DNA from 4 places in the Sphingobium sp. L-44 genome. Region 4 is predicted to be linked to each of the others. Evidence: riboswitches for the same ligand, from Rfam matches in the RefSeq annotation. Region 4 holds a riboswitch; each other region holds the start of a gene.
The links. A riboswitch is a leader RNA that binds a small molecule or an ion and turns the genes downstream of it on or off. The one in region 4 is predicted to bind cobalamin.
Positions count from the first base shown of each region.

Region 1 (3,589 bases), on a different contig from region 4:
AAGTAGAGGAAGCGGCTGTTGCTGCCATCCAATACCCCTGCGTCACTGACCGCCGAGCGATAGCCGGTGGAGGCATAGTCGCGGTCGAACAGATTCTCGACATTGACGCCGAACCGGTTGCGCCGCGCCTGGTCCAGCCACAGATGCGCACCCGCATCGACCACGGCATAATTGCCATAGTTCATCCGGCCAAAGCCCGATGCGGTCGACCAGACATCGCCCACCCAATTGGCCGACAGATTGGCGCCGAAGCGGCTGGCTTCCGGCGCATAGACGATCGCGGCGCGGCCATATTGTTCCGGATTGCGATCGCGCTGCACCGAACTGCCCTGATTGCGGACGCGCGACCAGGTGTAGCTGGCCGACAGGCCCCAGCCACCGGTCAGGTCCGCATTCAGCTCCAGCTCGGCGCCTTCGGCCCGCACCTTGTCGCGAACGTTGATATAGGTGCCGTCGGGAAAGGCCGGATCATCATAGGTCGTGTCGATCAGATCGGTGATGCGCCGGTTGAAATAGGTCGCTTTCCAGCGGATCGCTCCGCCGGCCAGCGCGCCGCCCAGCGCGGCGTTGAGGTTCAGGCTCTCCTCGGGCTTCAGGTTCGGGTTGCCGACCTCGCAACAGGGATCATTGCCATAAAGCTGCGAGGCGTCGGGCAGCACGAAGGAGGTGCCGCCATTGGCCTCCACGAACAGCGCGTCGCTGACATCATAGCGACCCGAGACGTTCCAGATCGTCTTTTCCGATCCCTTCGCCTTGTTGTAGCGCAGGCCCGCCGCGATCCGCCCCTTGCTCGACAATTCGTCATTGGTGCGCAACTGGAAGATGCCGGCATGGACCTGTTCATCGGTCGGCGCGATCAGCAGGACGTCGTCGCGGCCGTTGAAGCTCTGGAAATCATAGCCGATCAGCGTGTCGATGCCGCGCAGCATGTTGAGCTGCACCACCGCGCTGCCGCCATAATCCTGATAGCCCCAGAAGGTGCCGGCCGGGTAGATGACCTGCGGCGGGCCCGCGGGCACGGGGTTGCGGATCTGGACATAGGCAGTCTTCCAGTCGTGGAAATAGCCCTTGAGGAAGAATTGCACGCCATCCTCGCCGGTATAGTCGAGCCGCAGGCTGGCCACTTCCTCGTTGCGGTCGTTGCGGCTCTGTTTGGTCCGGGTCGCGCTGATATTGTCGAGATCGGCCTTGGTATGCTGGTAGAGCGCGTTGAGGCGCAGGTCCGGCGCGATATCATATTGATATTTGATGCCCGCCGACCAGAGGTCATAGCCGCGCGCGCGATCGGTGGCGCTGGGCTGCATCACGTCATAAGGGCGATAGCCGTCCGACTGGCTGCGATTGGCCCAGACCACGAAGCGATGCTGGCCGATCGCGCCGCGAACATAGCCATCCAGGCTAGTGCCGGCAAAGCTGTCGAGGCTGGCATTGACTTGGCCGCCCAGATCATCGCTGAAGTCGCGGGTGACGACATTGATGACACCGGCCGCCGCCTGGGTGCCGTAGAACAGGCTTTCGCCGCCTTTCAGCACCTCGATCCGCTCGATCATGCTGGCGGCCATAGTGTCGTTGGGCGAGGTGCCGCCATAGAGGCGGTTGTTGAGGCGGATGCCGTCCATCGTCCACAGCACATCCTTGGTGCGCGAACCCTGCAGCGCAATGTCGACATAGCTGAACGGCCCGGACTGCGACCGGATGAACAGGCCCGGCACCGCTTCCAGAGCGCGGGCGGTGTCGATCGCGGCGGCATCGCGGATCTGCGTGTCGGTGACGATCTCGATGGCATGGCCATAGCGCGACAGTTGCTGCGGCAGCGTCTCTTCCAGGCTGGTGCCGGTGACGACGATGCTGTCGCCCTCCGCCTCATCGGCCAGAGCCGGCGAGGCAAAGGCAAGCGAAAGGGCCAGGGCGGCCCGCGAAACGATAATGGACTTCATTTATTCCCCCATCCGGCGCCGCGTTCGACGGGCGGGGGCAACCTTCACGAGCGGCACGCGCGCGAACGTCCGACACACGCGCCGGCCGGGCGCCCAAGGGCAACCGACGCGCGTCGTCGCAGCGGCCCCAGCCGCTCGTTCGTCGCTCAGACGGAAGTTACCGTGCCGCGGCCATCCCCTGGACCAAGGCAAGAGCGACCAGACGCCGGCAGGTCTCCTGGCTCACGGGTCATCGCTTGATGCACGGCCTTCCCAGGCCTCGCAGGATTTAGCGTCCGGCCCAGTGGCTGGCGGATCGGTCATTCTGCCGTCCGCACATATGCATCGCGCTCACCGCTTACAGTTGCAGGGACAGCTGCGGATTTGGACGACACCCTGCATGAGAGGGCCATCCGCACCGCATTCCCTATTAAGCCCCTTTCGGGACACCGGCGCGATCATGATCCCATGCCGTGCGGCGCAGGATCGGCGGGATCGATAATCGAATATCAGGCGGGCTGCAAGCCGGTCTCAAAACCAGGCGCGCAGGCCGATGACCAGGCTGGTGGCGGATGGCTTATCGCCGGCGGCACGGGCATAATCGGCCGTGTCGCCCAGCTTGCGCTCCCAATTGACGCCGACATAGGGCGCGAATTCGCGAGCGATCTCGTAGCGCAGCCGCAGCCCCAGCTCGATATCGGACGGGCCGGCGCCGATCCCCAGTTCGGGCACATGTTGCGCCGCCAGATTGAACTCGGCGGCGGGCTGCAGGATCAGCCGCTGGATGATGCGCTGGTCATAGCTCGCCTCCAGCCGCAGATGGGCGTCGCCCCTGGTCGACAGAAAGGCTTCGGCCCCGACCTCGAACCAATAGGGCGCCAGGCCATCGATGCCGATCACCGCATAGCTGCGCTCCGGCCCTTCGCCGAAATCCTGCCGCACGCCCGCCTGCAGGTTGAACCAGGGGTCGATCGCCCGGCTGTAGAGCGCCTGAACCTCGGCCCGTTCGAGCGATCCGCCGAACGTCCCCTCGCCTTCGCTCTTGACCGCGAAGCGGTTGATGTCGCCGCCGATCCAGCCCTCGCCTTCCCAAGCATAGCCATCCGCGCCCTTGCCGGCGCGATATTCCAGCCGATCGAGCATCCATTGCGAATAGGTCATGCCGCCCCCTTCCGCGATCATCGCCGCGCGGGCGCGGGCCATGGCAGCGCGGTCATAGAGCGCGTCGGCGGCATGATCGGTCGGCACCGGCGGGGCCGTGCCCTGTGGGATCGCAGCATCGGTGGTGGGCATACTGTGGCCCATCGCGCCATGGTCCATGGTCTGGGCCTGCACCGGCGCAGCGGCGGCGAGCAGCAGGAGCGCGATCAGCTTCATGCTGCATCCTCCCCATGGCGCACCGTCACGACCCGCATCATCCCGGCATGCATGTGCATCAGCATATGGCAGTGGAAGGCCCAGTCGCCCAGCGCATCGGCGGTGAAGTCGAAACTGACCTTGCCGCCCGGCAGCACATTCACCGTATGCTTGCGCGGATTATGCGCAGCCGCGCCGGTCACCAGTTCGAAGAAATGACCATGCAGATGGATGGGATGCGGCATCATCGTGTCGTTGATCAGGGTCACGCGCACCCGTTCCATATGACGGAAGGCGATCGGCTCGGCCCCTTCCGA
Region 1 covers NZ_JBSXOQ010000078.1:3,416-7,004, reverse strand. The annotation lists gene AC13EK_RS08255 (TonB-dependent receptor plug domain-containing protein) at 1-1,937, opposite strand, end outside; cobalamin riboswitch at 2,128-2,385, opposite strand; gene AC13EK_RS08250 (copper resistance protein B) at 2,448-3,293, opposite strand; gene AC13EK_RS08245 (copper resistance system multicopper oxidase) at 3,290-3,589, opposite strand, start outside.
Region 1: another riboswitch for cobalamin. It lies ahead of AC13EK_RS08255 (TonB-dependent receptor plug domain-containing protein); the one in region 4 lies ahead of AC13EK_RS10290 (TonB-dependent receptor plug domain-containing protein).

Region 2 (3,589 bases), on a different contig from region 4:
GCATCGACACGTCGGCCTGGTCGCCGGTCTCGGCATCGCCGATGACGATCAACTGGTCACAGCCGATGCCGGCATGGCGATCGGCAATGGCGCGGGCGCGCGCCTCCGTCATCGCGACCGGCGCTTGGCGCGCGTCGATCACGACGAAATCATTGCCCAGACCATGCATCTTGGAAAAGCGGCTCATCATGGCGCCGCATTTAGTGCGGGACGGGGCAAAAGACCAGCGGTCAGGCGTTCGGGCCGCCGATGATCGCGGCATAGGTGGCCGGATCGACATTGGCGCCGGAGATGACGAGGGCGGTGGCGCCGTCGGTGGGCGGGGCGAGGCCGGCAAGCATGGCGGCGAGCGCGACTGCGCCGCCTGGTTCGACCACCAGCTTGAGCATGGTGAAGGCGAAGCGCATCGCGTCGCGCACCTGATCGTCGCTGACGACCAGGCCGCCGGCCAGCAGGGCATGGTTGATCGGGAAGGTCAGCGCGCCGGGGCTGGGCGCCAGCAGCGCGTCACAGATGCTGCGCGCGTCGGGCGAGACGCTTTCGCGCACGCCGCTGGCAAGCGAGCGGGCGGTGTCGTCGAAACCGGCGGGTTCGACCGCATAGACGCTGATGTCGGGGCGGGCGGCCTTTACCGCTGTCGCCGTGCCCGCGACCAGCCCGCCGCCACCGCAGCAGACGAGAATCTGCTTGAGGTCGGCGCCGGCGGCCTGGGCCTGCTCCAATATTTCGAGGCCGATCGTGCCTTGGCCGGCGATGATGAAGGGATCGTCGAAGGAGGGAACCAGCGTCGCGCCGCGTTCGGTGGCCAGGGCGGTGGCGATTGCCTCACGGCTCTGGGTGAAGCGGTCATAGGGGACGACCTCGGCGCCGAGCGCACGGGTGTTGGCGGTCTTGATCGCAGGGGCGTCGGCCGGCATCACGATCGTGGCGGGAATGCCGAGCAGGCGCGCGGCAAAGGCGACGCCCTGGGCATGATTGCCCGAGGACCAGGCGACGACGCCCGCCGCGCGTTCCGCAGCGTTCAGTCGGGCGAGGCGGTTATAGGCGCCACGGAACTTGAACGATCCGCTATGCTGGGCGCCCTCGAACTTCACCAGCACCCGCCGGCCGCAATGATCGTTGAGTGCGGCATTCTCGATCAGCGGGGTGCGGACCGCCGCCGGCGCGATCAGCCGCGCGGCATCGGCGACGTCGGCGGCAGTGATGGCAAGCGAATCGGTCATTTGGCGTCTCCCGGTAAGAGGCCCCTGCATAGCCGCCCGCCGGCGCCGCGCAACGATCCGCCGGGGCGATCCTGGCCCGCTTGGCAGGGCTTGTGCTTTGGCTTATGGGGGCCGCGCGCCGGGGTAGTCAAAAGCCCCGGACGCGCATGATCGCGCCGGTGCCCGCAAGGGCTGAAAACGGGAATGCGGTGCGGGGGGCGCAGCCCTTCCAAATCCGCGGCTGTCCCTGCAACTGTAAGCGGTGAGCGCGATGCGCAGGGTTCCCAGGCTCTTCAAAAGGGGAGGGCCGGAACCGGCCACTGGACCGATAGGTCCGGGAAGGCTGGCGCATCGCTGCCCTGACCCGCGAGCCAGGAGACCTGCCGGCGTCTGGTCGCTCTTGCCCTGGCCCAGGGGATGGCCATGGCGCGGTGTTTCCGTCGAGCGACGCCCATGGCGGCCGGGGCCGCATCGGTGCGTGGGGCGGGGCGCTGGCGTCTTCCCGATCCTCACGCAGCGACCGCTTGTGCGGACGCCCCGGTTCCAAATCGACGGACGCCGGGGGACGATAAAATGAAGACGTTGGGGATTTCGCTGATCGCGCTGCTGGCCGCTACGCCGGCATTGGCCCAGGATGACGATATCGTCGTCACCGCTTCGGGCATCGCACAGCCGCGCGACGAGGTCGGCCAGGCGATCACGGTGATCGATGCCGACACGATCAGGACGCGCCAGGCGGTCGATGTCGTCGACCTGCTCGCCACCACGCCGGGCGTCCGCTTCAGCCGCAACGGTTCCACCGGCGGTGTGACCGGCGTGTCGCTGCGCGGCGCGGAGACGACCCAGACGCTGGTGCTGATCGACGGGGTCAAGGTCAACGACCCGAGCGGCATCGGCGACGGCTATGATTTCGGCCATCTGTTGACCGGCAATATCCGCCGGATCGAAGTGCTGCGCGGCTCCAACTCGGTGGTCTATGGCAGCCAGGCGATCGGCGGCGTGGTCAATGTGATGACCGGCGCGCCGAGCGAGGGTTTCGAGGTCAATGCCGCGGCCGATTATGGCTATAGCGACACGTTGAACGCGAAGGCCGATGTGTCGGGCACGCGCGGCGCGGTGTCGGGCGGCGTGGGCGTCGCCTATTTCAACACCGACGGCATTTCCTCGGTCGGCCGGTCGTTCGGCGGCGTCGAGAAGGATGGCTATGAGAATATCGCCACCAATGCCAAGCTGAAGATCGCCTTTTCCGACAGCCTGAGCCTCGACCTGCGCGGTTACTATATCCATGCCGATCTCGACTATGACAGCTTCTTCGGCGCGCCGGCCGACAGCAGCGACGTCAGCAAGCTGGACCAATATGTCGGCTATGCCGGGATCAACCTGGCGCTGCTCGACGGCAAGCTGACCAACCGCGCCGCCGTTACCTGGATGCGCAACGACCGCGACTATTATTTCGTGCGCGGCACCGACCCGGACTATGGCTATTCGGGCACCAATCTGCGCTTCGAATATGAGGGCGTCTATGCCCCGGTGGATCAGGCCAAGCTGATCTTCGGCTATGAGCATGAGCGGCCGGACTATGAGTATTTCGGCTTTGGCGACATAGCGAGCGCGAAGGCGAATATCGACAGCGTCTATGCGCTGGCGGTGGTGAAGCCGCTCACGGGCCTGGCCGTCACCGGCGGGCTGCGCCATGACGATCATAGCCAGTTCGGCGGTGCGACCACCTTTGGCGCCAACGCCAATTACACGCCGAATGCCGGCGCGACCAATATCCGCCTCTCCTATGGCGAGGGGTTCAAGGCGCCGTCCCTCTATCAGCTCTACGACACCTATAGCGGCAACAGCGCGCTGCGGCCGGAGCGGTCGAAAAGCTATGATATCGGCTTCGACCAGAGCCTGGACGGGGACAAGGCTATGCTGTCGCTGACCGCCTTCCGGCGCGATACCCGCAACCAGATCAATTATGATTATGCGACCTACACCTATGGCAATCTGGACCGGACCCGCGCCAAGGGCGTGGAAGCGACGCTGACGCTGAAGCCGGTCGAGGCGCTGACGGTGGCGGCATCCTACAGCTATGTCGATGCGCGCGACCGGTCGGGCGGGGCCACCGACGGCAATCGCCTGCCGCGCCGCGCCGCCAATGCGGTCAGTGTGTCGGCCGACTATCTCTGGTCCTTCGGCCTGTCTACCGGCGCGACGCTGACCATGGTCGGCGACAGCTATGACGACACGGCGAACACGCGCCGGCTCGACGGCTATGCGCTGGCCGGGCTGCGCGCGTCCTTCCCCGTGGGCGACCATCTGGAAGTCTATGGCCGGATCGACAATCTGTTCGATGCGGATTACGCCACGGCCTATGGCTATGGCACCTATGGCCGGTC
Region 2 covers NZ_JBSXOQ010000112.1:49,612-53,200, reverse strand. The annotation lists gene dapF (diaminopimelate epimerase) at 1-190, opposite strand, end outside; gene AC13EK_RS18555 (threonine ammonia-lyase) at 231-1,223, opposite strand; cobalamin riboswitch at 1,363-1,604, shown strand; gene AC13EK_RS18550 (TonB-dependent receptor plug domain-containing protein) at 1,776-3,589, shown strand, end outside.
Region 2: another riboswitch for cobalamin. It lies ahead of AC13EK_RS18550 (TonB-dependent receptor plug domain-containing protein); the one in region 4 lies ahead of AC13EK_RS10290 (TonB-dependent receptor plug domain-containing protein).

Region 3 (3,589 bases), on a different contig from region 4:
GCGCCCGCGCGGTCGAGGCCGTTGTCGATCCTGGCGCCGGCATCGTCGACGGCGTTGCTGACGTCATTGCCGATCGCGGAGCCGGCATTTTCCAGATTGTCCGATGCCTTTTCCGAGCAGGCGGACAGGCCGAGGCCCAGGGCGGACAGGGCCGTGATGGCCAGAAGGGGTGCGCGCATGATGTCTCCTCATTGCGTTGGCAAGGCTTAGGCAGCGCCGCATCATATCTGACGCGGCGCTGCCAAATTCCTTGTTGTCGCATCGTTTTAAGCGGAAAACCGGTTCCCACTTTTCCGCACGACGCTCCTAAAAGCGCGGCAGCGGCCATAAGGTTGCGTGCTTTCGCGATCAGCCGCCGCTGAGGCCGAACACCATCGACCGGTCGGCATCGGGGATCAGACCCTCCATCACCCGCCAGAAACCGGTGACGGAACCCTGTCCGGCCTGGGCATAGGCGGCCGCCATCTTCTCGCGCAGCGCGCGGAAAAGCTCGGCCTCCAGCGCGCGGCCGGCGGGGCTGAGGCGCAGCAGTTTCTGCCGCCGGTCGCTGCTGCCGGGCCGGGTCTCGATATAGCCGCGCTCGATCAGGTCATTGAGCACCCGGCCGAGCGATTGCTTGGTGATTGCCAGCAGGCGCAGCAGATCCTTCACCGTCAGGTCGGGCTGGCGCGAGATGAAATAGAGGGCGCGGTGATGGGCGCGGCCCAGGCCCTGCGCCGCCAGCCCCTCGTCGATCGAGCGGGTGAGCGCGGAATAGCCGAAATAGAGCATCTCGATGCCGCGCCGGATTTCGTCCTCGCGCAGGAACAGCGGCGAGGCCGGTGCGATCTGGCTGGGCGAGGGGGCTTGGACGGACATCGGCGCGGGTTTCCGGTTGCAGGGGCGGGGGCGTGGGGTTGATCCCTAAGATGGGTTGGGCGGGAAGGAAAGGGAAAGGCGAAGTCCATCGTCAGGAGGGCTTTTCTTTCGTGCATCAGCCGCTATATGGCGGTCCCGCGCTGACTTGGATCGGCGCATTGCTGGGGCGTCGCCAAGCGGTAAGGCAGCGGCTTTTGATGCCGCCATGCGCAGGTTCGAATCCTGCCGCCCCAGCCATAATTTTCGGTATCCGACGCCGCGTCGCTTTCCTTGCTTCCGGTTTCCGTTTCGGCATCTTCCGTCGGTATGCCTTGGGCGTCGAGCCGGCAGCGGGACTGCCGATACCCATTCCATGTCTTGGCGAAGACCGATGTTTCGACTAGGGCATCACCGATGCGCCGGTTCATGCTGGTGCATTGCATAACTGACGCCGGTGTTCCGCAAGGAACTTAATCGGGAATGCGGTGCGGGGGCCTGGCCCCTTATTCCGCGGCTGTCCCTGCAACTGTAAGCGGATAGCGCGATGCACGAGCCCATGAGGGCAGCCACTGGACAGAGCGTCCGGGAAGGCGTGCATCCCGCAACGACCCGCGAGCCAGGAGACCTGCCGGCGTTTCGGTCGCTCTTGTCCTGACCCAGGGATTGGTCATGGCACGGTCTCTCTTCCGTCTGGGCGGCGAAGCGTGTGGCTGGGGCTGCACGGCCGCGTGGTGTCGGGCGCCTGTCGCGCCTGCCTGCCGCCTCGCGCCGACCGGCGATGCCGGCAAGCCCCGCCTGGTTGCGTCCCGGCGCGCGGAGGATGTGCCTGTGAGCCAGACCGGCGCGGGCAGTGATAGGGCGACCGCGAACCATGCGGTGGCTCGCGGGCCGGCCGTTCGGGGCTGGTGTCCCGATGCCTGGCGTCCGATGGCGGCGGGCGACGGGCTGATCGTGCGCGTGAAGCCGCGCCTTGGCCGTCTTTCGGCCGCCGACATGACGGCGCTGGGCGAAGCGGCGATCGCCCATGGCAACGGCCTGATCGACATGACCCGGCGCGCGAACCTCCAGATCCGCGGCGTGCGCGACGATAGTTGGCGCCCCTTGCTCGACCGGCTGCTCGACCTTGGCCTGGTCGACCACGATGCTCGGCGCGAGGGCGCGCGCATGATGATGGTCGCGCCGGACTGGCGCGAAGGGGATGACAGCCATCGCATCGCCCGCCAGTTGCTCGATCGCCTGGACGAACTGCCGGACTTGCCGGGCAAGATGGGCTTCGTCACCGATGCCGGCGCTGCGCCGCTCCTGTCCGGCGAAGCGGGGGATTTTCGCATCGAGCGGGCGCGGGACGGCGGCCTGATCCTGCGCGCCGAGGGGCGGGCACAAGGCGTGCCGGTGGACAGCGGCGGCGAAGTGGATGCGCTGCTCGCGCTCGCCCGATGGTTCGTGGAGAGCGACGGCGCGCGCGCGGGGCGCATGGCCCGGCATGATGCGCCCCTGCCGGATTGGGCAACGGGCATGACAGAGGCGGCGTTGCCACGCCCGCGACTGGTCCCCGGCGCATGGGATGGCGGCTTGGCCTATGGTCTTCCCTTCGGCCAGATCGATGCGCGGCATTTTCTCGACGCGCCGGCCATGCGGCTGACCCCGTGGCGCATGCTGCTGGCCGAAGGACAGGTGCCTGGCCTGTCCGCCGACGCTGCCGACCCGCTGATCCATGTGGAGGCCTGCCCCGGCGCGCCTGCCTGTCCGCAGGCGAGCGTGGAGACGCGCGACCTCGCCCGCCAGTTGGCCCCCCATGTGGCGGGCCGCCTTCATGTCTCCGGCTGCGCCAAGGGCTGTGCCTGTGCGATGCCGGCCGACATCGTGCTGACGGGGCGGGACGGGCGCTACGACCTTGCCTTCCATGCCCGCGCAGGATCGGCGCCCGTCCGTCCTGACCTCACCGCCACCGACCTTCTTGCCCATTTCGGAGCCTGTTGATGCCCCATGATTATGAGAGGGACGGCGCGGCGATCTATCGCCAGTCCTTCGCCACCATCCGCGCCGAAGCCGACCTCGGGCGCTTTGCTGCCGAGGAGGAGCCGGTCGCTGTGCGCATGATCCATGCCGCGGGCATGGTGGACCTTGCGGGCCATATCCGCTTTTCGCCGGGCTTTGCAGCGGCGGCGCGGCAGGCCCTGGCCGAAGGGGCGCCGGTGCTGTGCGATGCGCGCATGGTGTCGGAAGGGGTCACGCGCGCGCGCCTGCCCGCCGACAATGCCGTGCTCTGCACCTTGCACGACACCGCCGTGCCGGACATGGCGCGGGCGATGGGCAATACCCGGTCCGCCGCCGCGCTGGAATTGTGGCGGCCGCATCTTGCCGGGGCACTGGTTGCCATCGGCAATGCGCCCACGGCGTTGTTCCACCTGCTCGACATGCTGGAGGATCCGGCCTGTCCGCGCCCCGCAGCGATCATCGGCTGCCCGGTCGGCTTCGTCGGCGCGGCGGAATCCAAGGCGGCACTGTGGGCGGCGCAGCCGGTCCCCTGCTGCGTCGTCGACGGGCGGCTTGGCGGCAGCGCGATCACGGTCGCGGCGATCAATGCGCTGGCGAGCCGCGCGGAATGAGCGGCACCGTCTATGGCGTGGGCCTTGGCCCCGGCGCGCAGGACTTGCTGAGCGTGCGCGCCGACCGGCTGGTGCGGGGGGGACGGCATGTCGCCTATTTCCGCAAGGCTGGCCGGCCGGGGCAGGCGCGCCGCATCGCGCAG
Region 3 covers NZ_JBSXOQ010000088.1:64,299-67,887, reverse strand. The annotation lists gene AC13EK_RS11665 (hypothetical protein) at 1-179, opposite strand, end outside; gene AC13EK_RS11660 (MarR family winged helix-turn-helix transcriptional regulator) at 349-858, opposite strand; tRNA gene AC13EK_RS11655 (tRNA-Gln) at 1,021-1,095, shown strand; cobalamin riboswitch at 1,273-1,484, shown strand; gene AC13EK_RS11650 (cobalamin biosynthesis protein CobG) at 1,765-2,817, shown strand; gene AC13EK_RS11645 (precorrin-8X methylmutase) at 2,817-3,446, shown strand; gene cobI (precorrin-2 C(20)-methyltransferase) at 3,443-3,589, shown strand, end outside.
Region 3: another riboswitch for cobalamin. It lies ahead of AC13EK_RS11650 (cobalamin biosynthesis protein CobG); the one in region 4 lies ahead of AC13EK_RS10290 (TonB-dependent receptor plug domain-containing protein).

Region 4 (3,589 bases):
GGGGTACGGGTGATGAAATGGCCCTTCACGCCTTCGGGCCATTCGCGAAAGGCGACGCGGCCATGCTCGCTGGCGGCATAGGCGATAGCGTAATCGAGGATCGCGCGCGCCGCATCGGCATCCGGTGTGAACCGCCCCATGACATAGCCGACCTTGCCCGGCGCGCGCAGATGGACGGTGCAATGATCCTGGCAGGCGAACAGGCAGGGCATGTCCTGCACCGCGACGGCGGCATAGCGCGGGTCGGAGGCCTGCACGCTGCGCAGCGCCTCCGCCAGCCGTGCCCCGCCGCGCACGCCCTCCCCGTCCTCCCGCGCTTCGGCCGAATGGCGGCAGGTGCTGCAGGCGACGATGGCGGGGCCGGGTTCGACGGGGCGCAGCATCAGAAGCGCCCCCGGAAGCCGGCATAGATGCTGCGCCCAAGCGTGCCATAGCGATAGGCCGTCATATAATTCTCGTCGAAGAGATTTTCGACGCGGGCGAACAGGCGCAACGCCGGGGTGAGCGCATATTCGGCGCGCAGGTCGACCAGCGTATAATCGTCCAGCCGCGTCGTGTTGGCCGCATTGTCATAGCTGTGGCCGGACCAGCGCACCGCCGCGCCGGTGGTAAGGCCGAACGGCCAGGCATAGCTGATCGAACCATTGGCGCTGTTGCGCGGCCGGCGCGGCAGCCAATTGCCTTCGTTCGCAGTGCCGTCCGAACGATCCTCCGCCACGGTCCAGCTATAATTGCCGTCGATGGTCAGCCCCTTGACCGACTCGATCGCCACCTGCGCCTCTATGCCATGCGCCTTGGCGCGCGCGACATTGAGATAATAGCCATAGCGGCGGGTGGTGGTGCCGGGCGTAAAGCAGAGCGGATCGGTCGAGCTTGTGGAACAGCTATTATAAATGATCTGGTCGGTCGTCGTCCGGTCGAACCAGGTCGCGCCCAGTCGCAGTTTCTCGCCAAAGAAACGCTGCTCCGCGCCCGCTTCCCAGCCATGGGCGCGTTCGGGATCGAGCGCCTGATTCCCATATTCGGAAAAGAGCTGATAGAGGGTCGGCGCCTTGAACCCCTCACCATAGCTGGCGCGCAGCACCGTCCCGGTCGGCAGCGCCCAGACGCCCCCGGCGGAAAAAAGGGTCCGGCCGCCATAGCGGTTATGATCGTCATAGCGCAGCCCGCCGGTCAGGGTCAGGCCCGTAATCGGCTGGGCATTGAGCTGGCCATAGACGCTGGTGATCTCCGCCTTGCCGCGGGCCGGGTCGGGAATCGGCACCGAAAGCGACGCCGAAGGCGACACGCTGCGGAAGCGGCTATTCTCATTCTCCACCCCGAACAGCGCGGTCCAGCCATCGGCGATCGCGAAGCTGCCCTGATATTCCAGCCGCTGGTTGCGCCCCGCCGCGTCGAACGTCTGCTGGCGCTGGTTACGCGGATCATAATTTTCGCGATCGGTGTCGGTATAGCCATAGCCGAAGCGGTTGCGGAAGCGACCGTCGAGCAGTGCGACGTTAAGGCCGGCATAGCCGACAAATTCACGATTGGTGCCATAGGCGGGGCTGTCCGCGCTGGTGGCGTCGAAATCGACCCGGCCATCGGAATAATAGCCGCGCAGATCGGCGCTGATCCCGTCCGCCAGCGCGACCTCGACCCGGCCGGTGACGCTGCGGTTGGTATAGCCGTCCTTCTCCTTGCCACCAAAGGCCGGGCTGATCGCCGAGATGCCGTCGGTGGTAAAACTCTGGCCGCCGATCCGCCAGCTGACCGGGCCGGTCTTCCCGCCCAGCGCCGCGCGGGCGCTGACCGTGTCGCGCGACCCCGCCTCGATATCGAAGCTCCCCTCCAGCGCCTTTTCGGGCATGGCGGTGACGACATTGACGACGCCGCCGATCGCCTGGCTGCCCCACAGGGTCGACTGGGGGCCGCGCAGCACTTCGATCCGCGAGGCATCGCCGACCAGCAGGTTTGCGAAATTATAGCCGCCGCCGGCCGAGGAGGGATCGTTGAGCTTCACGCCGTCGATCACGACCACGGTCTGGTCGGATTCCGCGCCGCGGATGCGCAGCGACGTCGCCGTGCCATAGCCGCCATTGCGCGAGATGCTGACACCGGGCGTGCGCAACAGCAATTCGGTGACGCCCAGATCCTGCGCCCGATCGATCGCGGCCTTGTCGAGCACGGTAACGGAGGCCGGCACCTGATCGACCGGCGTAGCGAGGCGGGTCGCGGTGACGAGGATAGAGGATGCGCCGGCATCGGCAGCGGCATCGGGCGGTGGTGCCTGCTGCGCCTCTTCGGCGAAAGCGGTGGTGGAAAGAAGGACAGAACAGAAAGTCAGATATTTGAACACATAAGCCCCCGGACGAGGGACCGCATCCCAGGGACGATATCGGTGCCCGGCCGGGCGCGACATGATCCCCGCAATTTGCGGTCCACCTGTCGCCACGCGGGTTCACCCCCGTCCGCTCGGCACACCCTGTCCGCGCGAAGGACGACCGCGACGGGCAGGTCTCCTGGCTCACGGGTCATCGCTGATTCATGCCGCCTTCTCAGAACCTTGCGGTCCCAATGGCATGTGGCACAAAGGCTCGCCGCTCACAGTTGCAGGGGCAGCCGGGGTCTTGAACCCCATTCCCTTTTCATCCCCGTTGCCGGGGAACCTGTCGCAGTCCGGGCGATAGGCGAGCCCGACTGGAGCGTCAATCTTCCTTGCCTGGCGGAGCGCGCCGGCTAAGGGAGGTGGCCATGCGGATATTTGCGCCCATCGGCCCCGGCAAGGGGATGATCGCCCTGATGATCGCCCTGGTCGGTGGCGCCACATTATGGGCAGCCACCGCGCGCCAGCCTGCCAGTGCCAGCAAACGTCCGCAACGGATCGTGTCGCTCAACCTGTGCGCCGACCAGTTGCTGGTCGCGCTGGCCGATCGCGACCAGATTGCCGGCCTGACCCATAATGCCGCCGATCGGCAGATGTCGGCGGTGGCTGCCGTAACGAAGGGCCTGCCCATCCTCGACGGATCGGCCGAACAGATTTTGGCGACCAATCCCGATCTGGTGATCGGCATGCCGGCGCGGCGCAATCCGGCGATCGCCATCCTCAAGGCCCAGCATTATCCCGCCGTCGATCTGCAAAGCGCGGACAGCTATGCCGATATCGTCGCGTCGATCCGCACCGTGGCGCAGGCGATCGGCCATGCCGACCGCGGCGAAGCGATGATCGCGCGGATGGACCGGGAACTCGCCGCCCTGCCCCGCGCGCCGAAGCCCAAAGTCGCGGCCTATTATCAGCGGCGCGGCTACATGACCGGCACCGGCACGCTGGTCGACGACCTGATGACGAGGGCGGGGCTGCGCAACCTGGCCGCCGACCTTGGCAAGCCAGCGATCGCGCAGGTCAGCCTGGAGGAGATGGTCGCCGCCCGGCCCGACTATCTGATCGTCGAGAGCGCCACCGACCGCATCACCGACCAGGGCACCGAAATGCTGCATCATCCAGTGCTGCGCGACATAGCGCGCATCAGCCTGCCCCAGGCCTGGACCGTGTGCGGCGGACCGGCCTATGTGCAGGCAGCCCGCGCCCTCTCCCAGGCCGTCAGCGCCC
Region 4 covers NZ_JBSXOQ010000083.1:5,196-8,784, reverse strand. The annotation lists gene AC13EK_RS10295 (DUF1636 domain-containing protein) at 1-383, opposite strand, end outside; gene AC13EK_RS10290 (TonB-dependent receptor plug domain-containing protein) at 383-2,338, opposite strand; cobalamin riboswitch at 2,475-2,667, opposite strand; gene AC13EK_RS10285 (ABC transporter substrate-binding protein) at 2,734-3,589, shown strand, end outside.